Regions from separate parts of the Methylocella sp. CPCC 101449 genome, predicted to be linked through region 3. Evidence: predicted binding sites of a transcription regulator. Region 3 holds the regulator's gene; each other region holds the start of a gene.

Region 1 (4,569 bases), on a different contig from region 3:
TCGCCGAAGCCGCCGCCGGCCTTGGCGTGAATACGGATGACGATATCGTCGTCTACGATGGCGGTGGCCTGTTTTCGGCGCCGCGCGTCTGGTGGATGTTCCGCCTGTTCGGCGCCCGCAAGGTGCACGTGCTCGATGGCGGCCTGCCGCGCTGGAAGACGGAAGGGCGGCCGCTCGAACAGGGCGCGGGCCAGCGGACGGCCGGCCAGTTCAGTGCCCAGTTCAACAAGGACGGCGTCGCCTCGATGGCCGATGTGGCGGCAGCACTCCAGGACAAATCGGCGCAGGTGCTCGACGTGCGCGCCGCCGGGCGGTTCACCGGCGAGGCCGCCGAGCCCCGCCCCAACCTGCCCTCCGGCCATATGCCCGGCGCACGCAATCTGCCGACCACCGAACTCGTCGCCAATGGCGCGCTAAAATCGAAGGACGAGCTGCTGAAAGCCTTCAAAGATGCGGGAATCGACCCGGATCAGGCCCTGATCACCAGTTGCGGCTCAGGCGTTTCGGCCGCCATCGCCAATCTGGCGCTGGCCGTTGCCGGCAAGCCGCAGCCAAAACTCTATGACGGATCGTGGACCGAATGGGCCTCGCGCGGCCAGCCGGTCGTCAAAGGCAAAGCTTGACGGCCTACGACTGATCAATTTGGCGGCACGTATCTGATCAATAATTAGGCAATATCTGCGCAAGCTTTAAGCAGGGCTTGCGCGAAGCCGTGGAAGCCGAATAAATCCAGCCATAAACCCGTTATTTGCCGGGGGTGGCTGGATAGAATCTTGGCACAGCAGGTGCTAATAGCCCGTCGGAATGCGGTCATTGGGCCGACCCACGGACCATCACCGGGAGCAGCGGGAGCGCATGAAAAAGATCGAGGCGATTATCAAGCCCTTCAAACTGGATGAGGTGAAGGAAGCCCTCCAGGAAGCCGGCTTGCAGGGCATTACCGTCACCGAAGCCAAGGGTTTCGGTCGTCAAAAGGGCCACACGGAGCTCTATCGGGGTGCCGAATATGTCGTCGACTTCCTGCCGAAAGTGAAAATCGAGATCGTCCTCGCCGACGAAATGCTCGACCGTGCCGTCGAAGCCATCCGCAAGGCCGCCCAGACCGGCCGGATCGGCGATGGCAAGATTTTTGTATCCAATATCGAGGGGGCTGTCCGCATCCGAACCGGTGAAACCGGCACGGATGCGATTTGACATCTTCCTAGATCCCTCCAGCACCCTACCAGAACGACCCTAGCAAGCGTAGAAAGGCCCTGACATGAAGACCGCCAAGGACGTCCTCAAGGCGATCAAAGACAACGACGTAAAATTCGTCGATCTTCGTTTTACCGACCCGCGTGGCAAGTGGCAGCACGTCACTTTCGATCCGAGTCTCGTCGATGAGGAAATGTTCTCGGAAGGCACGATGTTCGACGGCTCGTCGATCGCCGGCTGGAAGGCGATCAATGAATCCGACATGACCCTCATGCCGGATCCGACCTCCGCGACGATGGACCCCTTCTTCGCTGCCCCGACCATGGTCATCACCTGCGACGTTCTCGAACCGTCGACTGGCGAGCCCTACAACCGCGACCCGCGCGGCATTGCCAAGAAGGCGATGGCCCACATGAAGTCGCAGGGCGTGGGTGACACCTGCTTCTTCGGCCCGGAAGCCGAATTCTTCGTGTTCGACGACGTGCGCTTTGCGTCGGAGCCCTACAACACGGGCTTCAAGCTCGACTCGTCGGAACTGCCCTCCAACGGCGACACCGACTATGAAGGCGGCAACCTCGGCCACCGCATCCGCACCAAGGGCGGCTACTTCCCGGTCCCGCCGCAAGACTCGGCGCAGGACATGCGCGGCGAAATGCTCTCCGCCATGGCCCAGATGGGCGTCAAGGTTGAGAAGCATCATCATGAGGTGGCTTCGGCTCAGCACGAACTCGGTATGAAGTTCGACACGTTGATCACCATGGCCGACCACATGCAGATCTATAAGTACTGCATCCATCAGGTGGCGCAGAGCTACGGCAAGACGGCGACGTTCATGCCGAAGCCGATCTTCGGCGACAACGGCTCGGGCATGCACGTGCATCAGTCGATCTGGAAGGCCGGCAAGCCGGTGTTCGCGGGCGATAAGTACGCTGGCCTGTCGCAGGAATGCCTCTACTATATCGGCGGCATCATCAAGCACGCCAAGGCGCTGAACGCCTTCACCAACCCGTCGACCAACTCCTACAAGCGTCTGGTCCCGGGCTATGAAGCGCCGGTGTTGCTCGCCTATTCGGCGCGTAACCGCTCGGCTTCGTGCCGTATTCCGTGGACGACCAACCCGAAGGCCAAGCGCGTCGAAGTGCGCTTCCCCGATCCGATGGCCAACCCCTATCTCGCCTTCGCGGCGATGCTGATGGCGGGCCTCGACGGTATCGCCAACAAGATCGATCCGGGCGCGGCCATGGACAAGGATCTCTACGATCTGCCGCCGAAGGAATTGAAGAAGATCCCGACCGTGTGCGGCTCGCTGCGCGAAGCGCTCGAGAACCTCAACAAGGATCGCAGCTTCCTCAAGACCGGCAACGTCTTCAACGACGACTTCATCGACAGCTACATCGAGCTGAAGATGCAGGACGTGATGCGCTTCGAAATGACGCCGCATCCGGTCGAGTTCGACATGTACTATTCGTACTGATCGCTGCGATCAGATCGACGGATAAGGTTGGGGCCGGTTCGCAAGAACCGGCCCTTTCGTTTGAGATGCGTTCGATGTTTTCAGATCAGGCGACGAAGAAAGAGGCCGCGACGACGCCGGTTATGATGACGCCCGCGGCGATCACCAGGCCACGCTGCCACAGCGGCCGCTCGGAGCGCCATTCCGGCAGCTCGAAATCCGGTCCACAGACAAGCGCGTAGCCGGCGGCCATTTCCGCTCTCTGCATGACAATGGAAGAGACGCGCTTTTTCATGAAGATCATTCTCGCGCGCACCCCTTAACGCCGGCTGAACGATCGAAAGCGGGTGTCTTCGTCGACGAAACCTCAATCCAACCGGGAGCTTAAGAATGGCGTTGCACGAGCCTGTCCAGTCCCGATTTATTCATCCCGCTGTCACAAGCGAAAACTAGAAGCGCTCCAAAGTGTCAAAGTATTCTCTGCCATGGAGTGCTGAATGTCCCATCTCAAATCTCTCCTCTCGTCGACCGCCCGCCTGCGGGAGAGCGAGGACATCGGGTCCAATTCGTCTGAAAATCCGACCATCGGCGACATGATCGCGGCGCGTCTCAACCGTCGTGATCTGATGCGCGGCGCGCTGGCTGTCGGCGCCGTCAGCGCCACCCTGCCGATCCCGGCTTTCGCCCAGGCGCCCGCCTCCGCCGCCAAGAGCTCGTTCAACTTCGTCGAGATCGAAGCCGGCTCTGACGAAAAGCATCATGTCGCCGAAGGCTATGATGCCGACATCCTGATCCGCTGGGGCGATCCGGTGCTACCCGGCGCGCCGGCCTTCGACCCGACCAAGCAGACCGCCGCCGGCCAGAAACTGCAGTTCGGCTACAACAACGATTACGTCGGCTTTCTGCCGATGCCCGGCGCCGCCGATCCCTCGTCCCACGGCCTGCTCGTGGTGAACCACGAATATACCAATGAAGAGCTGATGTTCCCCGGCATCGGCGGCCGCCAGGAACTCAAGCAAGCCAATTTCGCCAATATGACGAAGGATCTCGTCGACATCGAAATGGCCGCCCACGGCGGTTCGGTGCTGGAGATCAAGCGTGAAAACGGCAAGTGGCAGATCGTGCCCGGCTCGAAATATGCGCGCCGCATTACCGCCGAAACGCCGATCGCTCTCTCCGGTCCGGCCGCTGGTGACGCGCGCCTGAAAACCTCCGCCGATCCGGATGGCAAGACCGTGCATGGCATGGTCAACAATTGCTCGGGCGGCGTAACGCCGTGGGGCACGTGGCTGACCTGCGAGGAAAACTTCAACGGCTATTTCTGGGGCGCCGCCGACGGCCATCCGGATGAGAAAGTTCTGAAGCGCTATGGCGCGCCGGCCAATCAATATGCCTGGGGCAAATATTACGACCGTTTCGACATCGCCAAGGAGCGCAACGAGATCAACCGTTTCGGCTGGATCGTCGAAATCGATCCGTTCGATCCGACCTCAACGCCGAAGAAGCGCACGGCGCTGGGCCGCGTCAAGCATGAAGCCGCCGCCGGCATCACGGCGCGCGATGGCCGTTATGTCGTCTATACCGGCGACGACGAGCGCTTCGACTATGTCTACAAATTCGTTACCGAAGGCCGTGTCGACTCTCAGAACCGCGCCGCCAATATGGATCTGCTCGACCGCGGCACGCTCTACGTCGCCAAATACAATGCGGACGGCAGCGGCGAATGGCTGCCGCTCGTTCAGGGCCAGGGCAAGCTGACAGCCGAAAACGGTTTCGCCAGTCAGGCCGACGTGCTCATCAATCTGCGCCTCGCCGGTGATGCGGTGGGCGCTACCAAGATGGACCGGCCGGAAGACGTGGAAGCCAATCCCAAGACCGGCAAGGTCTATGTGATGCTGACCAACAACACCCGGCGCACCGAA
Region 2 (4,569 bases), on a different contig from region 3:
GGCGTCTGCGGATTCGGCGGCTCTTCCGGCAGAACGTCGAGCGCGGCGCCGGCCAATTGCTTCTTTTCCAGAGCTTCGAACAGAGCGTCGATATCGACGATCGGACCGCGCGCCGCGTTCACCAGGATCGCCGATTTCTTCATCAGCGCGATGCGCTCGGCATTCATCAACTTGGTCGTCTCACGCGTCAGATTGCAATGGACGGTGACGACGTCGCATTCCTTCAGCAGGGTTTCGAGATCGACGCTGCGCGCATTGTGCAGCACGAACTGCGATTCATCCACATAAGGATCATAGGCCATCAGCCGCACGCGCCAGGGCGCGAAGAGATCGGCGACGCGCGAGCCAATGCGGCCAAGGCCGATGATGCCGATGGCAAGACCCGGATAATTATCCATATGGCGGGCGCCGAGATAGATGCCCTGCAGGGACGGATCGCGCCAGCCGCCATTCTTCACATGGCGATCTTTTTCGCGCGTCTTCTTCAGCATGGTGAGAATATTGGCCACCGTGCCTTCGGCGACGCCAGCCCAATTCGGTTCCGTCGGCGAATGGACGACGAGGATGCCCAATTCATTGGCGGCATCGATATCCACATTGTCGAAGCCGACGGTGTATTTGATGATTGCCCGTAGATCGGGTGCGCTTTCCAGCGATTTGCGCGTGACCTGTGTGGAACGATTGGCGACGCCGACGCCCACGGCGGTGTCAGAGGCGAAGGTCATTTCCACGACTTCGCGGCGATTGGCGGCAGTCCCCCAGACCTCGTCGGGCTTGATGAGATTGAGCCCGGCCTCGCGCATGCGGCGGTAGGACTCCCCGGTTTCGTCGACCGGGTTGTAGATGTGCACCTTCGGCTTGGACATTGTTCTCTCCCTGTTAGGCTTTACCTACACGGGCTGGAACCGGGCCGCACCAGATTTGTGGTCATTTGTCTTGCCGATTTGGCGACCGATTTGTCCTGGTCCGCCAAAAGCCCTAAAATCCCCCAATGGCTGCAATGGACGTTCAAAATCTGACGCGCGAGGAACTGGTCGCGATCGCGAGGTGGTATGCCGACATGGGCATCGACCTCGCGGTGGGCGAGCAGCCGCGCGACCGATTTGCCGAAGTCGCCGCCGAGCCTGCGCGGGTGGAGCGGCGCCAGCCAGCGGAGGCGAGTGCGCCAGTTCCGCAATCGCAGGGGCGGGTGGCGCCGCGCGATCTCGCGCGGCCGAGCGCCACGGCGGCGCCGCCACCTGACGAAGCGACGCGTACCGCGCGTGAACTCGCGGCTGCCGCCCAGTCGTTGGACGAGCTGCGGGCCGCGCTGGAAAATTTCGATGGCTGCGCCCTGAAGCGCACGGCCAACCGCCTGGTCTTCGCCGACGGCAATCCGCAGGCACGCATCATGCTGGTGGGCGAGGCGCCGGGCGCCGATGAAGACCGGCAAGGGCTGCCCTTTGTCGGCCGGGCCGGCCAATTGCTCGACATGATGCTGCGCGCCATCGATATGGATCGCAGCCACGTCTATATCGCCAATGTCGTGCCCTGGCGGCCGCCGGGTAACCGCACGCCGTCACCGCAGGAAACGGCCATCTGCCTGCCGTTTATCCACAGGCAGATCGCCCTGGTCGATCCGGCCATCGTGGTTTGCCTGGGCGGATCGGCGGCGCAGACGTTGCTGGGCTTGAAGGAAGGCATCATGCGCGCGCGCGGCGTGTGGCGCGACTTCGCTCTTGAAGGTGGCGAGGGCCAGCGCAGCATCCGCGCGCTGGCAACGCTCCATCCCGCTTATCTGCTGCGCCAGCCGGCGCACAAGCGGCTGGCCTGGCGCGATCTGCGCGAATTGAAACGCGCGGTCGCCAAGCTCTAAGCAGAGGCTTTAAGGCAATTGCACACGCGTGGCGGTGACGCGGTTTTCGCCTTTCACCTTGTCGCGAATGACGCCCCAGATCACATCCTTTTGCGTCCGGTCCCAGGCAATGCCCTGACCGGCGATAGGGGCCGGAGCGGTGCCGACCCAGCGCAGCACAGAACCTGCCTTCGGCAATTCCAACGCATAGAGTTCCGGCAGGTCATGGCCGGTGATCCACAACCGGCCATCCGGTCCCCACGATCCGCCGGAATTGCTCATGTCCTGGAATTTTTCCATCAGCTGGGGCGGCAGAACCCAAGCCTCGGCGATGCGCCAGTCCGCATCGAAACGCACGATCTGCGTGTTGTACTTATTGCCATAGGCGAGGGGGCTGCGACCGAAGACGCGATTGTAATTGGCGAAGGCGCCCCACCAGACACCATCGCGATAGTCGATCCACGTCAAGGAGCCGCGATCGATACCGAAGCTGCGCGTGCCGATATGTTTCAATGTCGTGGCATCCCAAATCTCGATCGAACTCGTCATCGGCCATTCGGGATAATTGGAGTGGGCGGTATAAAGTTTGCCGTCGATCACGACACCACTGTCGAGATGAATGAACGGTCCATCTTTCGCATCGGTCCAGGTGGTGAGTTTGGCACCGGTCTTCTTGTTGTAGCGACTGATTGCGCGATCGGTGATCGCATAGAAAGCGTCCGCATCGACGGCGACGGCTTGTCTGGCTTCAGGCGCGGGAAAGGAAGCGATGGCTTCGGTAGCATGGGTCTTTGGATCTTCCGCGCGAGCGGCGACGAGACCCGCAGCAAGAAAAGCAATGGCAATGGTGGCGCGCAGCATGAGCCGCGTCTCTAATGAGATGAGCAATGTCCACGCGTATGATGCGGCGATGACGGTTGGATGACGCGACACACCGGGCGTTGCTCTAGCTCTGATAATCATCCAGGGTGATTTGTAGCCAATGTTTATCTGGCTGGACTCGCTTCGGAGGTTATCTTGAATTGCGCAAAGTCAGTGGCGGCAGCACTCATCGCCACGTGGTTGTCCTTTTTTATTCCAGTTTCATCGGCACAAGCTCAAACCGAATATCTTCCGACTCAAAACGATTTCATTGGCAAGTGGAAGATCACCGGATCGGCGATCCGGCCACCACGGGATTTGAAAGGCACGCCCACGCAGAAACAGAAGGCGGTCGCCACCAAGTTTCAGCAGACCGTGACGACGTTTTACGAGGCCTTCGACTACTTGGAGATCAAGGCTGACGGTCGCTATAATTTCCACCAGCCGGGCGACCCAGCATCCGGGCCTTGCGTTTGGTGTGGAACCTGGTCCTTCAAAAACAATTCCTTGTGGCTCGAACTGAACACCGCGCCCAGGCTCGATATCTACGCCAAAGGTGGCGACCTCCAGATGACCTATACCGCTGAGCCCGATAAGGCTTCGCAGTACAAATGGCTGGTTTTCGGTTGGTCGAAGGCGGACTGACGGAGCGAGCAAGTCAGATGATCATGGGGTAATCGCGATGTCTCGACATCGCGATTCAAGGCGCGCCGGATGAGCGCCGCCCCGTGGCCGCCAGCAGGCGGCTCGTATCCGACAAAATGCTCGTGGCCAGGGCGCGCGCTGCTTCCTGGTGGGATTGGCCGCCGACCACGACGAATTCGATCGAGCCCAGTGTCGGCAGAGCTTCTTGCGGCTCCACTTCGACGAGACCGGGCGGCAGCAGTCGCGCCGAATGAGCGGTGACGCCGAGGCCAGCGACCGTCGCCGCGCGCAAGCCCGCCAGACTGTCGCTAGTGCAGGTGATGCGCCAAGCGCGACCGGCGCGCTCCAATGTGTCGATCGCATGGATGCGCGTGATGCTCGGCGGTGGGTAGAGCACCAGGGGCACCACCGGCTGCTCGGCCAGAAGCGTGCCTGGACGTCCGACCCAGACAAGCCGCTCCCGCCACGCGACTTCGCCGCGGTCGTCACCCTTGCGGCGCTTGACGAAAATCAGGTCGAGATCGCCCGCGTCATATTTTTCATAGAGCAGGCCGCTGAGGCCGACGGTCAGTTCCAGATCGACGGCATGATGCTGCATGGCGAATTCGGCGAGAATGTCCGGCAGTACGGTGAAGGCGAAATCTTCCGAGACGCCGAGCCGCAGTCGCCCGCGCAGGGTCGAGCCCTTGAGATAGCGCTCGATGCGGGTGCTGGCTTCCAGCACCTGCCGGGCAAGTGGCAGGATCGCATCCCCATCCGGGGTCGTCCTGACCTCATGGGTGTCGCGGGCCAGGAGCCGTCGCCCAACCCGTTTTTCCAAGCGCGCCACGTGCTGGCTGACCGAGGATTGCTGCAGGCCCAACTGGCGGGCAGCCTCGGTAAAACTGCGCGTTTCGCTGACTTTCAGGAAGCTGCGCAGTAGGACGGGATCGAGCGGAGGCGGTTCCGAAGCCATGATTATCATAATATATGATAATCGATATCATATCCAGTGGGGATCAAAATGGGCCGATCCGGGATTACAAGCAGGTCAGCATTTTGAGGACCTGACCCCATGATCCGCCGCTTTCTGGCCCGTTTGGGCATCGACCCCTATCTCGTCGTCCTGGTCGCCACCGTCGGCCTTGCCGCGCTCCTGCCAGCACGAGGCGTGGGCGCGGAACTGACCAATGATGCGGTGTCGATCGCCGTCGCGCTCCTTTTCTTCCTTTACGGCGCCCGGCTGTCGC
Region 3 (4,569 bases):
TCCTGGCCGAGCAGAGCGCCATCAACTACGTGCTCTATCCTTCGCGTAAGGATCATCCGCAGCACGAGCTGGCCATGCGCCAGATGTCGGGTGGCGGCACCGTGGTGGTGATCGATGTGAAGGGTGGCAAGCAAGCCGCCTTCCGCATGGCCAATGCCTTCTCCATCATCAAGATTTCCAACAATCTGGGCGACGCGAAAAGCATCGTCACCCATCCGGCGACGACCACCCATCAGCGTCTGCCGCAGGCCGATCGTGAAGCGATGGGGATTGGCGAGGGCATGCTGCGCCTGTCCATCGGCCTCGAAGACATCGAAGACATTCTGGAAGATTTCCAGGCCGGCATCGCGGCGATTTAGCCGTCACAACGTTGCTGGCTTGCCTTTGATGAGCCCATCAAAGGCAAGCCAGAGGGCGTTAAGGCGCTACAAAAACCCGCCACACTTGCCGTTTACGGTCCTGCCGGCGTGAAGGCAGTGGATAAGTAGAGGCTTGTCCGCCGGCCCCGACGCGCCGCATCCCAGCGTCGGCAAACTCAATGTTTGCATGGAGTTGATACCGCCACAGCCGGCGCCGGGATCGTCGAAAAGCAGCGAAGGGCTTGGGGAAAACGGATTTCACCCACATGAACATTGAACAGGGACTCTTGCGCGTGATTCTACGGCTAGTGTAGATTCAACGCTGTCTACTACGACATTTCGTGCGGCGGACCTTTCAGCAAGCGTGACATGCGTCCAACGCTCACCGGTACATCCGGGGAGCGGGCCAGACGGATTCACGGCAAAACGGACTTAGGAGAACAGCATGTCCTGGACCGATGAGCGCGTTGAGACGCTCCGTAAGCTCTGGTCGGATGGTCACAGCGCCAGCCAGATCGCAGCCGAGATCGGCAATGGCATCACGCGCAATGCGGTGATCGGCAAGGTGCACCGGCTTGGTCTGTCGGGCCGCGTCAAGGCGCCGTCGACGGCCGCGCCGCGCCCCCGTGTCTCGCAGCCTCGCGCCCATCGGCCGGCGGCGGTTCAGCGGTCGGGCACCATGGGCGGTGGTATGGTGCGCGGCAATACCGCGCTCGCCTTCGCGCCGCGCGCCTATGAGGCGCCGGTGCTCAAGCCGATCGAGGAAGTCCTGCTGCCGATGTCGGAGCGGGTGACGATCATGGAGCTGAAGGAAGCCATGTGCCGCTGGCCGCTCGGCGATCCCGCGACATCCGAGTTCCGCTACTGCGGCGGCAAGTCCGATCCCGGTGCCACCTACTGCCCCTATCATTCGCGCATGGCCTATCAGCCGGCGCAAGATCGCCGCAACCGCTCGAAGATGCAGGTTCCGCGGCTGACCTGATCAGGCAGCTATTCGGAAAAGTTAAAGGCGTGTGATCAATCACACGCCTTTTTTCTTTTCGGCTTCGGTGAAGTGGATCAATCCCGCGAGCAATCAATCCCGCTCGAAAGTCTCGTCGAAGGAATAGCCGGCGCCGCGCACCGTGCGTAGCGGATCGCGTTCGCGGCCGCGGCTGATCGCCTTGCGCAGGCGCCCGATGTGCACGTCGACCGTGCGTTCGTCGATATCGATGGACAGGCCCCACACCGCGTCGAGCAGTTGCGCGCGTGAGAAGACGCGGCCCGGCTTTTCCATCAGATGTTCGAGCAACCGGAATTCGGTGGGACCCAGATGCAATTCGCGGCCGTTGCGATGGACGCGGCGCGTTTCGCGATCGAGTTCGATCGGTCCACGTTGCAGCTTGGTGGCGATGCGTTCCGGCCGCGAGCGGCGCAGAAGAGCATGTACCCGGGCCATCAGTTCCGGCACCGAGAACGGTTTCACCACATAGTCGTCGGCGCCGACCGAAAGGCCGCGCACCCGTTCCTGTTCCTCGCCGCGCGCGGTGAGCATGATCACCGGCAGGCCTTTGGTCGCCTCCCGCGCCCGCAGGCGTCGGCAGATTTCCAGGCCCGAGACGCCGGGCAGCATCCAGTCGAGGATCAGGAGATCGGGCACCTCCTCGGCGAGGCGGATTTCCGCCTCGTCGCCCCGTTCGATCCTTTCCACGGTGAATCCGGCCGCTTCCAGATTGTAGGCAAGCAGCAGCGCGATGGCCGGCTCATCCTCGACTATGAGGATGCGCGGTGCGGTCGCCTCGTTGCGTGGCCGCCTGTCGTTCACAGACACGGGTTTCGATTCATTCGTGAAAGTCTGCATGGATCAGCCTCTATTTTGCCGCCGCTGCTTGAGACTCAAGACCCGATGATCCACCCTTGGGTCGTTCCACCGGCAGCGGTTCGCCGGTGACGAGATAATGTACGGTTTCCGCGATGTTGGTCGCGTGATCGCCGATCCGCTCGATGTTCTTCGAGCAGAACAGCAGATGGGTGCAGAACGAAATGTTGCGCGGATCTTCCATCATGAAGGTGAGGAGATCGCGGAAGACGGAGTCTTCCAGCGCGTCGACATCAGCGTCGCGCCGCCACACTTCGTCGGCCGCCGCCACGTTCTTCTGAGCATAGGCGTCGAGCACGTTCTTGAGCTGAATGGCCGCGATATCGGCCATGTGCTTGAGACCGACGAGCGTGCGCGGCACGCGCATGTCGCCGGAAATCTTCGTCGTGCGCTTGGCGATGTTCTTGCAGAGATCGCCGACACGTTCCAGATCGCTGGCGATATGGATGGCGGCGACCAGTTCTCTGAGATCGACGGCCATGGGCTGGCGCCGGGCGATGGTCAGCACGGCCTTTTCTTCGATCTCGCGCTGCAAAGCGTCGAGCTTGGGGTCACGTTCGATGGTGCGGCGAGCCAGGTCCGCATCGAGGCGCGACAGCGCGTCGATGGCGTCATAAAGCATCTTCTCCGCGATCCCGCCCATTTCGGCGAGGCGGCTGCCGATGAAGTGCAGCTCCTCGTCATAGGCCTTCACGGTATGCTGGTCGGTGGTCATGTTGATCTCCGGAATCCTGTCTCAGCCGAAGCGGCCGGTGATGTAGTCCTGCGTCTGTTTTTGTTCCGGCGACATGAAGATTTTCGAGGTCTGGTCGAATTCGATCAGATCGCCGAGATACATGAATGCCGTCTTGTCCGAGCAACGCGCCGCCTGCTGCATGTTGTGCGTGACGATCGCGATCGTGTAGCGCGTCTTCAGCTCGTCGATCAGTTCTTCGATCTTGGCGGTCGAGATCGGATCGAGCGCCGAACAGGGCTCGTCGAACAGGATCACTTCCGGGCGGATGGCCACGGTGCGGGCGATGCACAAGCGCTGCTGCTGGCCGCCCGAAAGGCTGAGGCCGCTGGCATTGAGCTTGTTCTTCACTTCTTCCCACAGCGCCGCGCCACGCAGCGCCGTTTCGACGCGGCCGTCCATCTCGCTCTTCGGCAGCTTTTCGTAGAGGCGGATGCCGAAGGCGATGTTGTCATAGATTGTCATCGGGAATGGCGTCGGCTTCTGGAACACCATGCCGACGCGGGCGCGCAGCAGGTTGATGTCGAGTTTCGGGTCGAGAACATTCTGCCCGTCGAGCAGAACCTCGCCCTCGGCGCGCTGGTTCGGATAGAGGTCGTACATCCGGTTGAGGATGCGCAGCAGCGTGGACTTGCCGCAGCCCGACGGTCCGATGAAGGCGGTGACCTTGTTGGTCTCCAGCTCCAGGTTGATGTTCTTCAGCGCTTTCGTCGTGCCGTAATAGAAGTTGAGGTTACGGACCGACAGTTTGATGTCCGAAGGCGAAGGCCGATTGGCCGGCTGCGACTCGACGGGCTTGAGAACAGTGGCACTCTCACTCATTTCGGCTTCCTTTCGGCGCCCAGGGTGCGGGCAATAATATTGAGGCTCAGAACCGTGACCGTGATCAGCAGAGCGCCAGTCCAAGCGAGCTGCTTCCAGTTCGGGTCGGGGTTGTTGACGAAGTTGTTGATGGTGACCGGCAGGTTGGCCATGGTCGACGTCAGGTTCACGCTCCAGAACTGGTTGCTCAGGGCAGTGAACAAGAGCGGCGCCGTTTCGCCGGCCACACGGGCGGTGGCGAGCAGGACGCCGGTGATCAGACCGGCGCGCGCCGCCGAATAGGACACTTTGGTGATGACATAGGCGCGCGGCATGCCGAGCGCCGAGGCCGCTTCACGCAGGTGATTGGGCACCAGGTTCAGCATGTCCTCGGTGGTGCGCACCACCACGGGGATGACGATCACCGCCAGAGCGATGGAGCCGGCGATCCCCGAGAAGCCGCCCATCGGCACGACGATCGCGCCGTAGACGAACAGACCGATGATGATCGACGGCGCGCTCAAGAGGATGTCGTTGACGAAGCGGATCACGCCGGTGAGCTTCGAATAGCGGCCATATTCGGCGAGCCAGGTGCCGGCGAACAGGCCGAGCGGCGTGCCGATGGCGACGCCGATCGAAGTCATGATCAACGAACCGACGATGGCGTTGAGCAGACCGCCGTCCTGGACGCCGGGCGGCGGGGTCATCTGCGTGAAGATGCGCGGATGCAGGCCGACCAGGCCATTGACCAGCAGCGTGTAGAGGATCAGGCACAGCCAGCCGACGCCGAAGATGGCGGCGGCATAGCACAGAACCTT

What was found. The regulator PhoB, encoded in region 3, activates phosphate uptake and scavenging genes when phosphate is short. The targets are predictions, from matches to a motif close to TGTCATNNANCTGTCAT.
Region 1: a site for PhoB is predicted at 3,071-3,087, ahead of OIM99_RS11835 (PhoX family phosphatase). Genes of this name have one in related genera too.
Region 2: a site for PhoB is predicted at 2,745-2,761, ahead of OIM99_RS25110 (cycloisomerase). Genes of this name have one in related genera too.

The regions. Positions count from the first base shown of each region.
Region 1 covers NZ_JAPDHU010000002.1:264,045-268,613, reverse strand. Annotated here, with positions in the region: gene sseA (3-mercaptopyruvate sulfurtransferase) at 1-623, shown strand, start outside; gene OIM99_RS11850 (P-II family nitrogen regulator) at 856-1,194, shown strand; gene glnA (type I glutamate--ammonia ligase) at 1,259-2,668, shown strand; gene OIM99_RS11840 (hypothetical protein) at 2,754-2,942, opposite strand; gene OIM99_RS11835 (PhoX family phosphatase) at 3,145-4,569, shown strand, end outside.
Region 2 covers NZ_JAPDHU010000004.1:99,615-104,183, forward strand. Annotated here, with positions in the region: gene OIM99_RS25100 (NAD(P)-dependent oxidoreductase) at 1-866, opposite strand, end outside; gene OIM99_RS25105 (uracil-DNA glycosylase) at 1,001-1,855, shown strand; gene OIM99_RS25110 (cycloisomerase) at 1,865-2,695, opposite strand; gene OIM99_RS25115 (hypothetical protein) at 2,870-3,340, shown strand; gene OIM99_RS25120 (LysR family transcriptional regulator) at 3,396-4,295, opposite strand; gene OIM99_RS25125 (bile acid:sodium symporter family protein) at 4,395-4,569, shown strand, end outside.
Region 3 covers NZ_JAPDHU010000001.1:897,730-902,298, reverse strand. Annotated here, with positions in the region: gene OIM99_RS03995 (O-succinylhomoserine sulfhydrylase) at 1-359, shown strand, start outside; gene OIM99_RS03990 (GcrA family cell cycle regulator) at 805-1,341, shown strand; gene phoB (phosphate regulon transcriptional regulator PhoB) at 1,435-2,199, opposite strand; gene phoU (phosphate signaling complex protein PhoU) at 2,210-2,932, opposite strand; gene pstB (phosphate ABC transporter ATP-binding protein PstB) at 2,954-3,772, opposite strand; gene pstA (phosphate ABC transporter permease PstA) at 3,769-4,569, opposite strand, start outside.